Regions from separate parts of the Agrobacterium sp. NPDC089420 genome, predicted to be linked through region 3. Evidence: riboswitches for the same ligand, from Rfam matches in the RefSeq annotation. Region 3 holds a riboswitch; each other region holds the start of a gene.

Region 1 (4,646 bases), on a different contig from region 3:
GCATCGGAAAAATGCGGCAGAAGCCCGATGGATGCCCAATCGGTCTTTTCCGCAATTATCCGCATCCCGTCCGCAAACAGCGCCGGATCGCCGCGAAATCGGTTGACGATAAAACCTTCGATCATCGCTGCGTCATCGGCGTCGAGCACCGCCTTGGTGCCGACGAGGCTGGCGATGACGCCGCCGCGGTCGATATCGCCGATCAGGATGACGGGGGCATCGGCGGCGCGGGCAAAACCCATATTGGCGATGTCGTTGGCGCGCAGATTGATTTCCGAGGCGCTTCCCGCTCCTTCCACCAGGACAAGGTCGGCTTGTTGTTTCAGGTGCTTGAAGCTTTCGAGGACACGCGGCATCAGCCCGGCCTTCATGTGTTGATACTCGGCGGCTTTGGCGTTGCCGAGGATCTTGCCCTGCACCACCACCTGCGCGCCGGTCTCGCTCTGGGGTTTCAAGAGAACCGGGTTCATGTGCACAGAAAGCGTTACGCCTGCCGCCCGCGCCTGCAACGCCTGCGCCCGGCCTATCTCGCCGCCATCGGCGGTCACCGCCGCATTGTTCGACATGTTCTGCGGTTTGAACGGCATGACGGAGAAGCCGCGCCGCGTGAAGGCCCGGGCAAGCCCCGCGACCATCAGCGATTTGCCGACATCCGAGCCGGTTCCCTGAAACATCAGCACCCGTGCGGTCATGTCAGAATTCTATCCCGGCTTGAGCCTTCACGCCCGCCTTGAAGTGGTGTTTCACCAGCGTCATCTCCGTCACCATGTCGGCGACGTCGATGAGGGGTTGTTTGGCATTGCGGCCAGTGATGATGACATGCAGATCGGGCCTGCGGCGGACGAGCGTTTCGACGACCTCCTCCAGCGGCAGGTAATCGTAACGCAGTGCAATGTTCAACTCATCGAGGATCAGAAGGCCAATGGTCTCGTCGGCCATCAGGGTCCTTGCTTCTTCCCAGGCCTTAGCGGCTGCGGCGACATCGCGTTTCAGATCCTGCGTGTCCCAGGTGAAACCCTCGCCCATGGTGCGCCAGACGACCTTGTTGCCGAACAAAGTCAGCGCCTGCTGTTCGCCCGTCGACCATGCGCCCTTGATGAATTGCACGATCCCCACCCGCCGCCCGGTGCCGAGCATGCGCAGCGCAAGGCCGAAAGCGGCGGTGGACTTGCCCTTGCCGGGGCCGGTATTGATCATCAGCAGGCCTTTCTCGATGGTTTTTGCCGCAACTTCGGCATCCTGCACCGACTTGCGGTTGACCATTTTCTGCCGGTGGCGTTCGGCTTCGTTGTCGCTGATGTCGCGTGTCATCGCATGTTCCTTCTCATCCAGCGGCGCGGGGCCGTACGGCGCCGCCATTCGGAGCGGCGACTATACCCAATTTGCCGCACCCGGCAATGCGCGGGGGGACAGGGCGCGGCATTGACCCTTACGCCCGTTCAGCCTAAGGGTAAGTCACTGACGGTCTTTTCCCGGCAACGGGAAAAGCTAAGAGGGAACACGGTTCCAACCCGATTACCGGGTCACTCCGTGGCTGCCCCCGCAACTGTGAGCGGTAAGCCCGCACCGTAAAGCCACTGGACCTGCGCGATGGTTCGGGAAGGCGGTGTCAGGGTGTAGAGCCGCGAGCCAGGAGACCTGCCGTTTCAGGAAAACGTCTGCCGGGCGGGGTGCTCCGGTCAGTCGGTCAGATCGAACATCCGGTTTGCGCCTGTCCGCATGCCGTTTTCGATATCCGCACCCCCGAGATTTTTTTGCAAGGCGCGGGAAACGATACGGTTTGGATATTTCAGCGGCATCTTCATGTGCAGGCGGAAACGCGCGGGACGAAACGGCGTCCGGCGTGACCGTCTTCGTTTGCAGAAGCTGTCGTGATGAAGCCGATCCCAATGCCGAACCGCGCCCCGGTTCCCGTCTCGCCGATGCCGTGATCGCAAAAGCGGAAGAAGCACGCGTCGTCGTCCGTTCCGTCAATTGCCTTGCCAATTGCAAGCGCGGCCTCAGCGCCGTGCTGCGCAGTGCCAATGGCTGGTCCTATGTTTTCGGCGGGCTGAACCCCGGTGACGCGGAAGATTTGTTGACCGGCGCACGGCTGCTGGCTGCTGCCCCCGATGGCCTGATGCCCTGGCGCGGCCGCCCCGAACCACTGAAGCGCGGCATGGTGGCGCGCGTTCCCCCATTCGATTTTACCGAGGAGAAATTATGAGCACCCTTCTGGACCGCGTTCCCTGCACGATTGTTACCGGCTTTCTGGGGGCGGGAAAAACCACGTTGCTGCGCGGACTTCTCGAAAAGCTGGACGGCAAGCGGCTCGCCATCATCGTCAACGAATTCGGTGATATCGGCATCGATGGGGAAATTCTCAAAGGCTGCGGCATCGAGAGCTGCCCGGAAGAAAACATCGTCGAACTGGCCAATGGCTGCATCTGCTGCACGGTGGCGGATGATTTCCAGCCCGCCATCGAACAAATCCTCAGCCGCCGGCCGAAGGTGGAGCATATCCTCATCGAGACATCCGGCCTTGCCCTGCCGAAGCCGCTGGTGCAGGCCTTCCAGTGGCCGGCGATCAAGAGCCGTGTGACGGTGGACGCGGTGGTCGCCGTGGTGGATGGCGCCACCCTTGCAGAGGGGCAGGTTGCCCACGACATGGAAGCGCTGGCCGCCCAACGGGTCAATGACGAGGCGCTCGATCATGACGATCCGGTTGAAGAGGTTTTCGAAGACCAGGTGGCCTGCGCAGATCTTATCGTGCTGACCAAGGGCGACCTTCTGGATGATGCCGGCCTCGACAGGGCGAAGGCGCATGTGCTCGATCATTTGCCGAGGGCTGCGAAGATCGTCGTCGCGTCGAATGGCGCCATCGATCCCGCGGTGCTGATCGGCCTTGGCCTTGCGGTGGAAGAGGATATCGAAAACCGCCGTACCCACCATGATGGCGCGTTCGACCATGAACACGACGATTTCGACAGCTTCGTCATCGACCTGCCGGCCGTCACCGATCCGGAAGCGCTGGCGCTTCGTATCGCCGAGACGGCGGCTGCCGAAAATGTGCTGCGCATCAAGGGTTTCATCGAGGTCTCCGCCAAGCCCATGCGCCTACAGGTGCAGGCGGTCGGCAGCCGCGTCAACCATTATTACGACCGTCCCTGGGCGGCGGGCGAGGAGCGCCGCAGTCGTCTCGTCATCATCGGTGAAAAAGGCATCAATCGTGAAAAAATCGAACAGATGCTGGCTGCCTGACCCATGCATATCCTGGCCACCACATCCTCGTCTCTGGACGATCTGATCGAGCCGGTTGATCTCAACCAGCCCCGATCGGATGTGGTGATGCTGTCTTTTTCGGCAAGCGATCTTGCCGGGCTTGAGCGGGCGTGGCGGCGGGAGGGAAATACCCTCCCGTCTTTGTCCGCCGCCAACCTTTCCGAGCTTCGGCATCCCATGTCGGTCGATCTGTGGATCGAAAAGACGGCGGCGCACGCGCGGGTTATTGTTATCCGGATTCTCGGTGGGGCGGAGCGCTGGCGTTACGGCGTCGATCAGCTCGCCATTCTGGCGCGGCGGCGCGGTATCAAGCTTGTGCTCTTGCCGGGTGAATGCAGCGAAAGAGATGAAAAGCTCGAAACGGCCTCCACCGTGGACACGTCGACGCTGACCTCCATCCTCTCCTTATTCCGGGAGGGCGGACAGGAAAACATGGGGCGTCTTGCCGCCGGCCTGGCTGTTTTGGCAGGCGGCGGAAAATGGCCTGATACAGAGGCCGAACCTCTGTCGAAAGCAGGCTTTTATCGACCGGATCTGGGTGTCGTGGCGCGGGACGAGGCTTGTGCCGGTTTTCTTGCAGGCGCACCCGTTCTGCCCATTCTCTTTTATCGGTCCATGCTTCTGGCGGCGGATGCCGCGCCTGTCGATGCGCTGTTTCACGCACTATCTGCGCGCGGTTTTGCGCCGTTGCCGATTTTTGTCAGCGGTCTGAAGGATGGGGAAGCCATCCGTTTCCTCGAAACCGTGCTTCCCGATCTTCAGCCCGGTGCCATCATCGCCGCGACGGCCTTTGCCAGCCAGATCGATGATGGCGGCAAGACTCTGTTCGACCGCGTCGGCGTTCCCGTTTTTCAGGTGGTGATGGCAACCACCCGGCGCGACGGCTGGGCGGACAATGCACGCGGGCTCAATCCGTCCGATCTTGCGATGCATGTCGTCTTGCCCGAGTTGGACGGCCGGCTTCTCGCCGGTGCGATTTCGTTCAAACAGCCACGGCTGGATGGCGGCGCCAGCCTCCTGAATGTGCCGGAGGCGGACCGTGTCGAACAGGTGGCAAACCGTATCGCGGCATTCCTGCGCCTGAAACAGGCTTCGAAACAGGATCGGCGGATCGTCATTCTGATGCCGGACTATCCCGGGGCGGCGCCGGGGCGCACCGGTTATGCCGTTGGTCTCGATGTACCGCAAAGCGTGCTTGAAATGCTGCGCGATCTTGCCGATGCCGGCTATGTGGTAGAGGATATTCCGCAAACGGCGCGAGCGCTGCTCAATCGTGTCGAGCAGCAGAATGCGGTGATTGATCTTTCCGGCTATCATGATTTTCTCGCAGCTTTGCCGGATGCCGCTGCGGCTGGCTTGTATGCGACATGGGGAGCGCCGGAAAG
Region 2 (4,646 bases), 170 kb from region 3:
CGGCGGCAAAGCGCGGTCATTGTCATGAGGCCGAGAGTTCTTTTCGGACGATTTCCGCGCCTGCGCTCAAGGCCTGCAGCTTGCCTCTCGCTACCCGGCGAGACAGGGGGGCCATGCCGCAGTTGGTGCATGGGCAAAGCTTGTCGGCATCTACAAATTGAAGGGCTTTTCGCAGCGTGGCGGCCACTTCCTCCGGCGTTTCAATGGTATTGCTTGCGACATCGATGGCCCCAACCATCACTTTCTTGCCTCGAACAAGTTCGATGAGATCCATTGGAACGTGAGAGTTGTGGCATTCCAGCGAAATCATGCCAATGCTGGATTTCTGCAGCTTGGGGAAAGATTCCTCATATTGCCGCCACTCGGATCCCAACGTCTTTTTCCAGTCCGTGTTGGCCTTGATGCCGTAACCATAGCAAATATGCACGGCGGTTTCGCATTTGAGCCCTTCGATCGCCTTTTCCAGTGTGGCGACACCCCAGTCATTCACCTCGTCGAAGAAGACATTGAATGCGGGTTCGTCGAACTGGATGATATCGACACCGGCAGCCTCCAGTTCCCGGGCCTCCTGATTGAGAATTCCGGCGAATTCCCAGGCCAGCTTTTCGCGGCTCTTATAGTGGTCGTCATAGAGCGTATCGATCATGGTCATCGGACCCGGCAGAGCCCATTTGATGGGCTGCTTGGTCTGCTGACGCAGAAACCTGGCGTCTTCGACAAAAACCGATTTTGGGCGAGACACGGCGCCGACGACGGTCGGAACGCTGGCATCATAGCGATCCCGAATTCTCACCGTCTCGCGTTTTTCAAAATCGACCCCGTCGAGGTGCTCGATGAATGTCGTGACAAAATGCTGGCGCGTCTGCTCGCCATCGCTGACGATATCGATGCCTGCCTGTCGTTGATCGTCCAGCGATAGGCGCAGCGCATCCTGCTTGCCCTCGATCAATTCCTCATCCTGCAATTTCCAGGGGGACCAGAGTTTCTCGGGCTGCGCAAGCCAGGAGGGCTTCGGCAAGCTGCCGGCGGTTGAGGTAGGCAACAGTCTTTTCATGAAAGGCGACCTTATGCTTTCGGTTCGTCAAAGAAGGGAGGGGGAAGACCACTGTTCGAGAATGGTCCTGTAGGGTTTGATGAAGTGCTCCTCAGCGAACCTTCCCTGTTCAACGGCCAGCCGGCTACGTTCTTCGCGGTCATAGACGACGCGAGTGAGGGAGTAATCCGAGTGCTTCAGATTTGGCTGATAACAAGCGCCCGCTGCCGAATTGGCATTGTAGATCTCCGGCCGGTAGATCTTTTGAAACGTCTCCATCGTGCTGATGGTGCTGATGAGTTCGAGATTGGTGTAATCACCGGGAAGATCGCCGAGAAAATAGAAGGCCAAAGGTGCTACGCTGTCCGCAGGCATGAAATAGCGAACCCGTAGTCCCATTTTCTGGAAATAACGATCGGTAGAAGACAATTCATTCTGCTGGTACTCAACGCCCAATACCGGATGCCGATTGGCAGTTCGACGGTATGTCTTGCTGCTTGAGGCGCTCAGGCAAATGACGGGCGGCTTGGCAAAATGCTTTCTGTAAGCATCCGAGCTCAGGAAGCTCTTAAACAGGTTCCCGTGCAGGTCGCCGAAATTGACCGGAATACTGAATTCCGGTCGGTTCTCGTTGTGCGCCGGCAGCACGACACTGAAGTCGTAATCGCGGACATAGGAGGAAAAATTATTCCCCGCGATACCCTCGATGCGTTCATTTCTCTCGCGATCAACGATATTCGTCCTCAATATTTCAATCAACGGGAAAGCGTCATCATTGCCGCCCGCACCCATCCTCATCTCGACCGAAATGATGTCGAGTTCGACGGAATAGCGATCCGCTTCGGGATTATCCCAATGCGCCAGGGCGTTGAAACGATTGTCGATCATTCTCAAGGCGTTGCGGAGGTTCTCCCGGCGGTTTTCCCCTCTCGCCAGATTGGCGAAATTCGTCGTGATCCGCGTATTGTCCGCGGGACGGTAATCTTCATTGAAGGGAATTATCCTGATATCAAAATTAAAGTCGCTATTCATCACGATCCGAACCTAACTATCCCAGACTGATCCCGAATTGAGGGTTCAGGGTAACTCGGACATTGGTTTCCATTACCTCAGCCGGGAGCCTTTGTGCTTTCAACGCCAAGAGCGATGGGCGCTTTATGCCTGACGCGTCGATCGAGTAACAATGGTATTATCTCACGCAAGCATGAGCCTCGTTCATGGTTGGGCGCGAATGTCGAAACCAAGCGGTATTGAAGTGACGGCCTGCCGGCAGACCGTCGCGACGATGCCCGGCGCCGGGCTGAAACATTGTCGGCTTTCAATTTCCTCACAATCGCATCCGTCGCATTCCCGTCATGGATGTCTTGACCATGTCGACGACATGCGACATTGGTTTGTCATCGTGGTTCTGCGGGCGAAAGTCCGGAGCTAAGAGGGAATTCGGTAGGGTTTCGTTTGAAGCCTGAAGCCGAAGCTGCCCCCGCAACTGTAAGCGGCGAGCGAAAGTCCATTCATGTCACTGAGGCGTGCCTCGGGAAGGCGGACGGAAGCAACGACCCGCAAGCCAGGAGACCTGCCGCGATAGATAACGTCCACGGGCGGGGTGTCCCGGAGTGCCGCTTTTGCGATTGGCGCTCGTGTGCCGTCGTCTCTGCGTCATGCCGCTGCCCGGCCGCAACCTGATGGCAGTTCCGATGACACGTAGAGATGCGACCGACCGTTATGAATCCACAACCCGGCTCATTGATATCGTCTTTCCCGGTGATACCAATCATCACGGAACCCTGTTCGGAGGAACGGGCCTCGCCCTCATGGACCGCGTCGCCTTCATTGCGGCGACCCGGTTCGGGCGGACGCCCTTCGTGACAGCCTCCTGCGAACGTATCGATTTCCGGCAGCCGGCACGCGTCGGCCATATCATCGAATTCACGGCGAGGCCCGTCAAGGCCGGACGCCGTTCCCTGACGGTCGAGGTCGACATGGTGGCGGAAACCATTATCGGTCACCAGCGACATATCTGTACGCGCGGCATCTTCCATATGGTCGCGATACCGCAGGGTGAGGGCGCCGCGCACTATGCCTTGCCCGAACTCGTTCCCGAGGAAGCGCCGGAACGGAATGATGCCGTTGCCATGGTCGAGATCGTCTTTCCGGATCAGGCAAACGGCGCCGGCCGGATGTTCGGGGGCGAAGCGATCGCCTATATGACCAAAGCCGCCTTCGTTGCAGCTTCGCGCTACGCCGGCAGGCTGGTGGTGCTGGCCTCATCCGAGCGCATCGATTTCGCAAGGTCTATCGGGATCGGCGAAATTGTCGAGGCGAGGGCACGTGTCAGTCGCGTGGGCCGCAGTTCCCTGTCGATCGAGACAAAACTCTGGTCCGAACACCTTCTGACGGGCGAGAGGCACATTACCGCCACCGGGCACTTCACAATGGTTGCGGTCGATAAAGACCACCGGCCGGCCCCTATCCGCGACAACGCACCGGCAGAGGTCGTTTCCCCTGGCGAAGGAGGGGCATGACCGTGCTGGACAGGCAACATCTATCGATCCTGCGTGAAGTCGACCGCCTGGGCAGCCTGACGGCTGCGGCGGAGCGGCTGAATGTCTCCCAGTCCGCCCTCAGCCACACGATCCGCAAGCTGGAAGAACGCTATGGCGTGGCAATGTGGGAAAAGGACGGGCGCAACCTTCGTCTCACCGAGGCGGGCCGCTATATCCTGACGCTGGCGCAGCGTGTTCTGCCCCAGATCGAAAGGGCTGAGGATATCCTCTCGGATTATCGCCATGGCCAGCGCGGCTCGCTGAAGATCGGCATGGAGTGCCATCCTTGCCACCAGTGGCTGATGGGAGTGACGAAGCCCTATCTCGTGCAATGGCCGGATGTGGGCCTGGAACTGACGACGTCATTCGCCTTTGGCGGGGCGGCGGCATTGGCGGGATATGAGATCGACATCCTGATCACGCCCGATCCGATCGAGACGCCCGGCATCCACTATCTGCCGGTGTTCGATTACGAACTGGTGCTTGCCGTTCCGGTCGATCATCCGCTGACGCTGAAACGCCATGCCGAACCGGCGGACCTGCTGGAGGAGACGCTGTTCACCTATCCGGTGCCGCCGGAGAGGCTGGATGTGTTCACGCAGTTCCTGGTGCCCGCCAACTGCAGACCGCGCTACCACCGGAATGTCGAGACGACGGAAATGATGCTCCAGCTCGTGGCGGCGGGCCGCGGCGTCAGCGCCATTCCGGACTGGCTGGTGCGCCGGGAGGCGGCGGTGCTTGGTGTCCGGCCTGTCCGCATCGGTGGGAGCGGAATCCAGAAAAGCATCCATCTGGGCTTGAGAGACGGCGACGACTCTGTTGACTTTATCGCCGGATTTTTGACGACGTCACGCCAGATATCGGCCTGATGCGGCGGCAGAAGCTGCCGACGGCGGCAGAATGCTTCAAAAAGGCCGGCCCCTGCCGTCAGCTATCTGCCGATATTCCCCTGTAGAGCCAGTTCCAGGTCCTGTCGAAATACAGATCGACGGACTGCCTTGTATCAAATTCGGCGCTGCCCATCATTGCTGACGAGGTAGGCAATGCAACGAGACAGTGGATGAGATGGT
Region 3 (4,646 bases):
ATGCCGCCGGGCAAAAGGGGCTGGATTTCATCATCGTGCGGCCGGGCAATATCTGGGGCGACAGCCGCACCGGTCGTTATCCGCTGACACAGACAAAGGTGAAGGGAATCTATTACGAAGCCGTGCGCGCCATCGTGGAAACCGGCTTCACCTTCGCATCGGACGAGGATTTCGACATTACGCCGGTCGATTATGTGGCGCGGGCGAGCCTTCACCTCGCCATGAACTGGCGCGCCCACAATCGCCGCACCTTCAATCTCGTCAATCCGAGGCCGATCGACTGGAATACGCTGGTGGAACAGGTGCGCGATTGCGGCTACGTCGTGCGGGAACTGTCGCGCGACAATTATTTCGATGCGCTCAATCAGGGCCGGATGCTGCGTGAAGGCAAGGCCTACAGCTCGGTCTTCACCGACCTTCTGTCGATGCTGGGCAATGCCGACTATGTGCGTGACAGCGCCAGATACGACACCAGCAATGCCCGCCAAGCACTCGCCGGAACCGGAATAAGCTGCCACGAATGCGACGTGATGCTGATGATGCGTTATCTCGACTATGCCTTCGAGAAAGGTTTTCTGCCATTGGCCGGAAGCGGATTTCCGCTGGCCGAAATTTCACGAACGGTGGCGCCGCGCGGTTTCATGGAGCGGCTTTACGATGCGAAGCTGGTTTGATTTCGCGTTGCGCAGCCGCACCCGGCTTCTAGTCGTGCAAGATCGCGTCAGCCGTGATGGCGCGGTCCGAAGATAGGGATCCGTAAGCGACCGCCGCCGTCACGGTTGTGTCAATGGCCGGTCTGTTGTCGGGAAGCGCCCTTGCGGCAAAAACAGCGAGGACAAGCAACATCAATCTGAAGGCGATGGCGCGGAGGAGGGCTTCTGAGGCATCCATGGATTGTTGTTCCGGGTCAATAAAACTGTGGCGACAATGATCGCGATCCGTGACTTCGCACAATGCGGAAGATACAAGGGAGCCCTTAGGAGAATCCGAAGGGTCCGGATTGGAGGGGGCGAATGCGCTTCGACTTGACCGACCTCCGTCTGTTCCTTCACGTGGTCGAGGCGGAGAGCATTACGCAGGGGGCAGATCGCTCCGGCATGGCCTTGCCTTCGGCGAGCGCCCGTATCCGCGGCATGGAGGAGATGAGCGGCGTATCGCTTCTCGATCGTGGCGCCCGCGGTGTCCGGGCGACACCGGCAGGGGAGGCGCTGGCCCACCACGCCCGCATCGTTCTCGGGCAGATGGAGCAGATGAGGGGTGATCTGCAGCTTTATGCGCGCGGATTGCGGGGGCAGATCCGCATATTTTCCGGCCGCGCGGCAATGGCGCATCTACCCGCCGCGCTTCGTCAATATCTCGTGGATCATCCGACGATCGACATAGACCTCGAGGAGCGCCAGAGCCCGGATGTGGTTGCGGCGGTGGCCGCCGGGCAAGCCGACCTCGGCATTGCGGCGGATACGACCGATACGGGAACGCTGGAAACGCGTCCTTTCGAGATCGACCGGCTGGTTCTGATCACACCCGCCAGCCATCCTTTCGCGGACCGGACTACCGTCGCTTTCGTGGAACTTCTCGACGAGCCTTTTGTCGGGCTGCCGGCGGAAAGCGCGCTTCAGGGGCATCTGGCAATCCATGCGGCGCGCGAGGGCCGGCCGTTCAAATTGCGCATCCGTCTGGATAGTTTCGAGGATATCTGCGCCATGGTCAGCAGCGGTGTCGGGCTTGCCATCGTGCCGGAGGTTTACGCCCTGAGATATCAGGCTGAATTGCCCTTCAGCACCGTCGCGATCTCCGATGTCTGGGCAAGCCGGCATCTTCTGATCTGCGCGCGAAGTTTCGCCGGACTTCCCGTGCATGCCCGCGCCGTGGTCGATTATCTGACAATGGCAAAAGGCGAGGTTCCCGGCGCCTGTCGCTCGGAGACGTGAGCCACAGACATCCGACAGCTGATTACCAGCGGTCTTGCGGCCAGTTTCATGAAAGAGAGCCTTGACGGCCTCCCATGTCTCATGCTTAACGTTACTTTATAACGTTACAAATCTGCAAGGATCTGTTGCGCAGAATTCAGACTACCCATGCAGGCGGTTGACAGTAACCGGCGGCAGTGTAGGGTCGCTCCGTCATGGTTCTTCCGCCACCCTGCGGAAGCTAAGAGGGAATCCGGTTGAAATCCGGAGCTGTCCCGCAACTGTAAGCGGTGAGCCGATCGCCAACGATGTCACTGGCAGCAATGCCGGGAAGACAGGTGAGACGGCCTCGACCCGCAAGCCAGGAGACCTGCCTGACATCAAGTAATTCCGTGGTCGGGGGGTGCCATGGGAATGATGGCTGTGTCCGGTTTCTTGCCGGAGACCCTGTCATTTTCGACGCCGCCTCGTGAATGAGGCAATGTGACAGACAGGACCGACCCAACCCAATACCGGAGAGCTGCGCCTGACGCCGTGCTGCTTGTCGCCAAATCGGCCTTTGCCGCCGCGCCGCATCAGGACATGCAGCGTCTGGCGGTGCAGGCCGAGGGGCTTTGCGGCGCGCAGACCGTTCGCATCGCCTTCACGGAGCAGGGAACGCCGTCACTCCGCGAAGCGCTGTTTGCGCTGATCGATGAGGGTGTCGGCCATATCCTGATCATTTCGCTGATGCTGCCGCTGGAGCCGAGCTTTCACAACTGGATGACGAAGACACTGAAACGATGGCGGGCAGGCGATGTCAGGCCATGGCCATCCCTTTCGGTCACGGCAAGCCCCACATCGAGCAGCCTGATGGCGCGCCTGCTTCAAGATCTTGCCGAAACGGCGCAGCCGCTTGATCTTCCGGCGTCGCTCCGGTCCGCCGGCGAGGGGTCTCTGGTGCCGGCACAGAAGCGTCGCGTGCTTGTCTGCCAGGGTGGTCCGTGCAATTCGGCGGGTGCGGATGCGATCTGGGGCCATCTGCGCAACCAGCAGGAACGGCAGAAGCTTCGGGTCACGGGTGAGGGCACCATGACCGCCAAGTCCACCTGTCTTGGCCCCTGCAACCTTGCGCCTGTCCTGCAGGTCTTTCCCGAGGGCACCTATTATGGCGGCGTCACGGAGGAGGCTGTCGACCGTATCGTTGCCGAACACCTGCTGGGTGGCCGCGTCGTTGAAGATTTCGCCTATCACCCGACCGGCCGCAAACAGCGGCTTCGCAATCTGCCCCAATAAAATGAGAGGAAATAGAATGTCGGCAAAGAGCTTTTCACGTCTGGCCGCGGCCGGGCTTGCGGCCTTGATCACGGGCGTGGGCGCCAGCGCTCTCGCCACCGAACCATTGCGCGTCGGCGCCACCTATATCACGAGCGGTCTCGACCCGGCGAAGGGATCGAACGGCTGGGCGCTCGTCAGCCATGGCGTGGGTGAAAACCTCTTCACCGTCGACCGGCAAGGGCGGCTTGTGCCCGGTCTTGCCGAAAAAGCGGAACGCACCGGTGATCTCAACTGGAAAGTGACACTGAAACCGGGCCGCGCCTTCTCCGATGGTTCGCCTGTGACGGCGGCTGCCCTTGCCGCCGGTTTCGATCATACATTTGCGACCAACAAGGCGGCGCTCGCAACGGGCGGAAAGCTGGATTTCAAGGCGGCCGACGACCTGACGCTGATGATCACGACGGAAAAGCCGGTGGCCTTTCTCCAGGCGCTTTTTGCGGAATGGCCGCTGATCGCCTACAAGCCTGCAACCGATGGGAAAGCCCTGTTCACCGGGCCGTATCAGATTGCGGATTTCAAGGCGGACACATCGCTGACGCTCACGCCGAACACCCATTTTGCCGGCGCGAATTCGCGTTCTCCGGTTGATTTTCGCAGATTCGGCGATGCGCAAAGCATGACACTGGCACTGGAAGCCGGCGAACTGGATCTTGCCTTCGGTCTGCCGTCCGAAGTCGTCAGCCGCCTTAAAGCCAATCCGGATCTGACGATCAAATCGTTCCCGGTCGGTTATCAATATCTCGCCTTTCTGAACACGAGAAGGCCAGTGACCAGCGACGTGCGGGTGCGCCAGGCGCTCGATCTCGGCTTCGACCGCAAGGAACTGGCGGCCGCCATCAATGGCGGCGAACCGGCCACAGGCGCTTATGCCGCCTATTTCCCCTTTGCCGGCAAGGAGCAGCGGCAGACCGATCTTGCGAAAGCCGACGCGCTTCTCGACGAAGCCGGCTGGGCGAAAAACGGGGCCGGGAAGCGTGAGAAGGATGGCACACCGCTACGCCTTCTCGCCATTACCTATCCGCAGCGCCCGGACCTCGTGACCATGCTGCCGGTGGTCAAGGCGCAGCTTGCCAGAATTGGCGTCGAACTCGATACCAAGGTCGTGGAAAATATTCAGGACGTGGCTGCGGCCGGCGAGTTCGACATCGCGCTCTGGGCGCAGCATACCGCCCCGAACGGAGACCCGGCGTTTTTCCTCAATTCTATGCTGCGCAGCGACGCCTCACTCAATTATGCAAAATACGCCTCGCCTGAATTCGATGCCATTCTCGACCGTTTCGCGACGGCGGGCGACGCCGGTGAACGTGCCACGATCGCCCTTGATGCGCAGGCGAAGCTGTTTACCGACGTTCCCGCATCCTTCCTGGTCTCGCCGGTGTGGTATGTCGGCCTTTCGAAACGGCTGCAGAATTACGAACC

What was found. A riboswitch is a leader RNA that binds a small molecule or an ion and turns the genes downstream of it on or off. The one in region 3 is predicted to bind cobalamin.
Region 1: another riboswitch for cobalamin. It lies ahead of ACI2KA_RS11370 (DUF1636 family protein); the one in region 3 lies ahead of ACI2KA_RS14035 ((2Fe-2S) ferredoxin domain-containing protein).
Region 2: another riboswitch for cobalamin. It lies ahead of ACI2KA_RS13305 (acyl-CoA thioesterase); the one in region 3 lies ahead of ACI2KA_RS14035 ((2Fe-2S) ferredoxin domain-containing protein).

Annotation. Positions count from the first base shown of each region.
Region 1 covers NZ_JBJDMY010000006.1:86,554-91,199, forward strand. Annotated here, with positions in the region: gene ACI2KA_RS11360 (cobyric acid synthase) at 1-692, opposite strand, end outside; gene cobO (cob(I)yrinic acid a,c-diamide adenosyltransferase) at 694-1,311, opposite strand; cobalamin riboswitch at 1,446-1,661, shown strand; gene ACI2KA_RS11370 (DUF1636 family protein) at 1,781-2,206, shown strand; gene cobW (cobalamin biosynthesis protein CobW) at 2,203-3,240, shown strand; gene cobN (cobaltochelatase subunit CobN) at 3,244-4,646, shown strand, end outside.
Region 2 covers NZ_JBJDMY010000007.1:133,214-137,859, forward strand. Annotated here, with positions in the region: gene ACI2KA_RS13295 (methionine synthase) at 23-1,054, opposite strand; gene ACI2KA_RS13300 (DUF1852 domain-containing protein) at 1,082-2,065, opposite strand; cobalamin riboswitch at 2,420-2,629, shown strand; gene ACI2KA_RS13305 (acyl-CoA thioesterase) at 2,728-3,555, shown strand; gene ACI2KA_RS13310 (LysR family transcriptional regulator) at 3,558-4,445, shown strand; gene ACI2KA_RS13315 (TetR/AcrR family transcriptional regulator) at 4,504-4,646, opposite strand, start outside.
Region 3 covers NZ_JBJDMY010000007.1:300,870-305,515, forward strand. Annotated here, with positions in the region: gene ACI2KA_RS14025 (thioester reductase domain-containing protein) at 1-674, shown strand, start outside; gene ACI2KA_RS14030 (LysR family transcriptional regulator) at 1,014-1,931, shown strand; cobalamin riboswitch at 2,110-2,302, shown strand; gene ACI2KA_RS14035 ((2Fe-2S) ferredoxin domain-containing protein) at 2,394-3,185, shown strand; gene ACI2KA_RS14040 (ABC transporter substrate-binding protein) at 3,202-4,646, shown strand, end outside.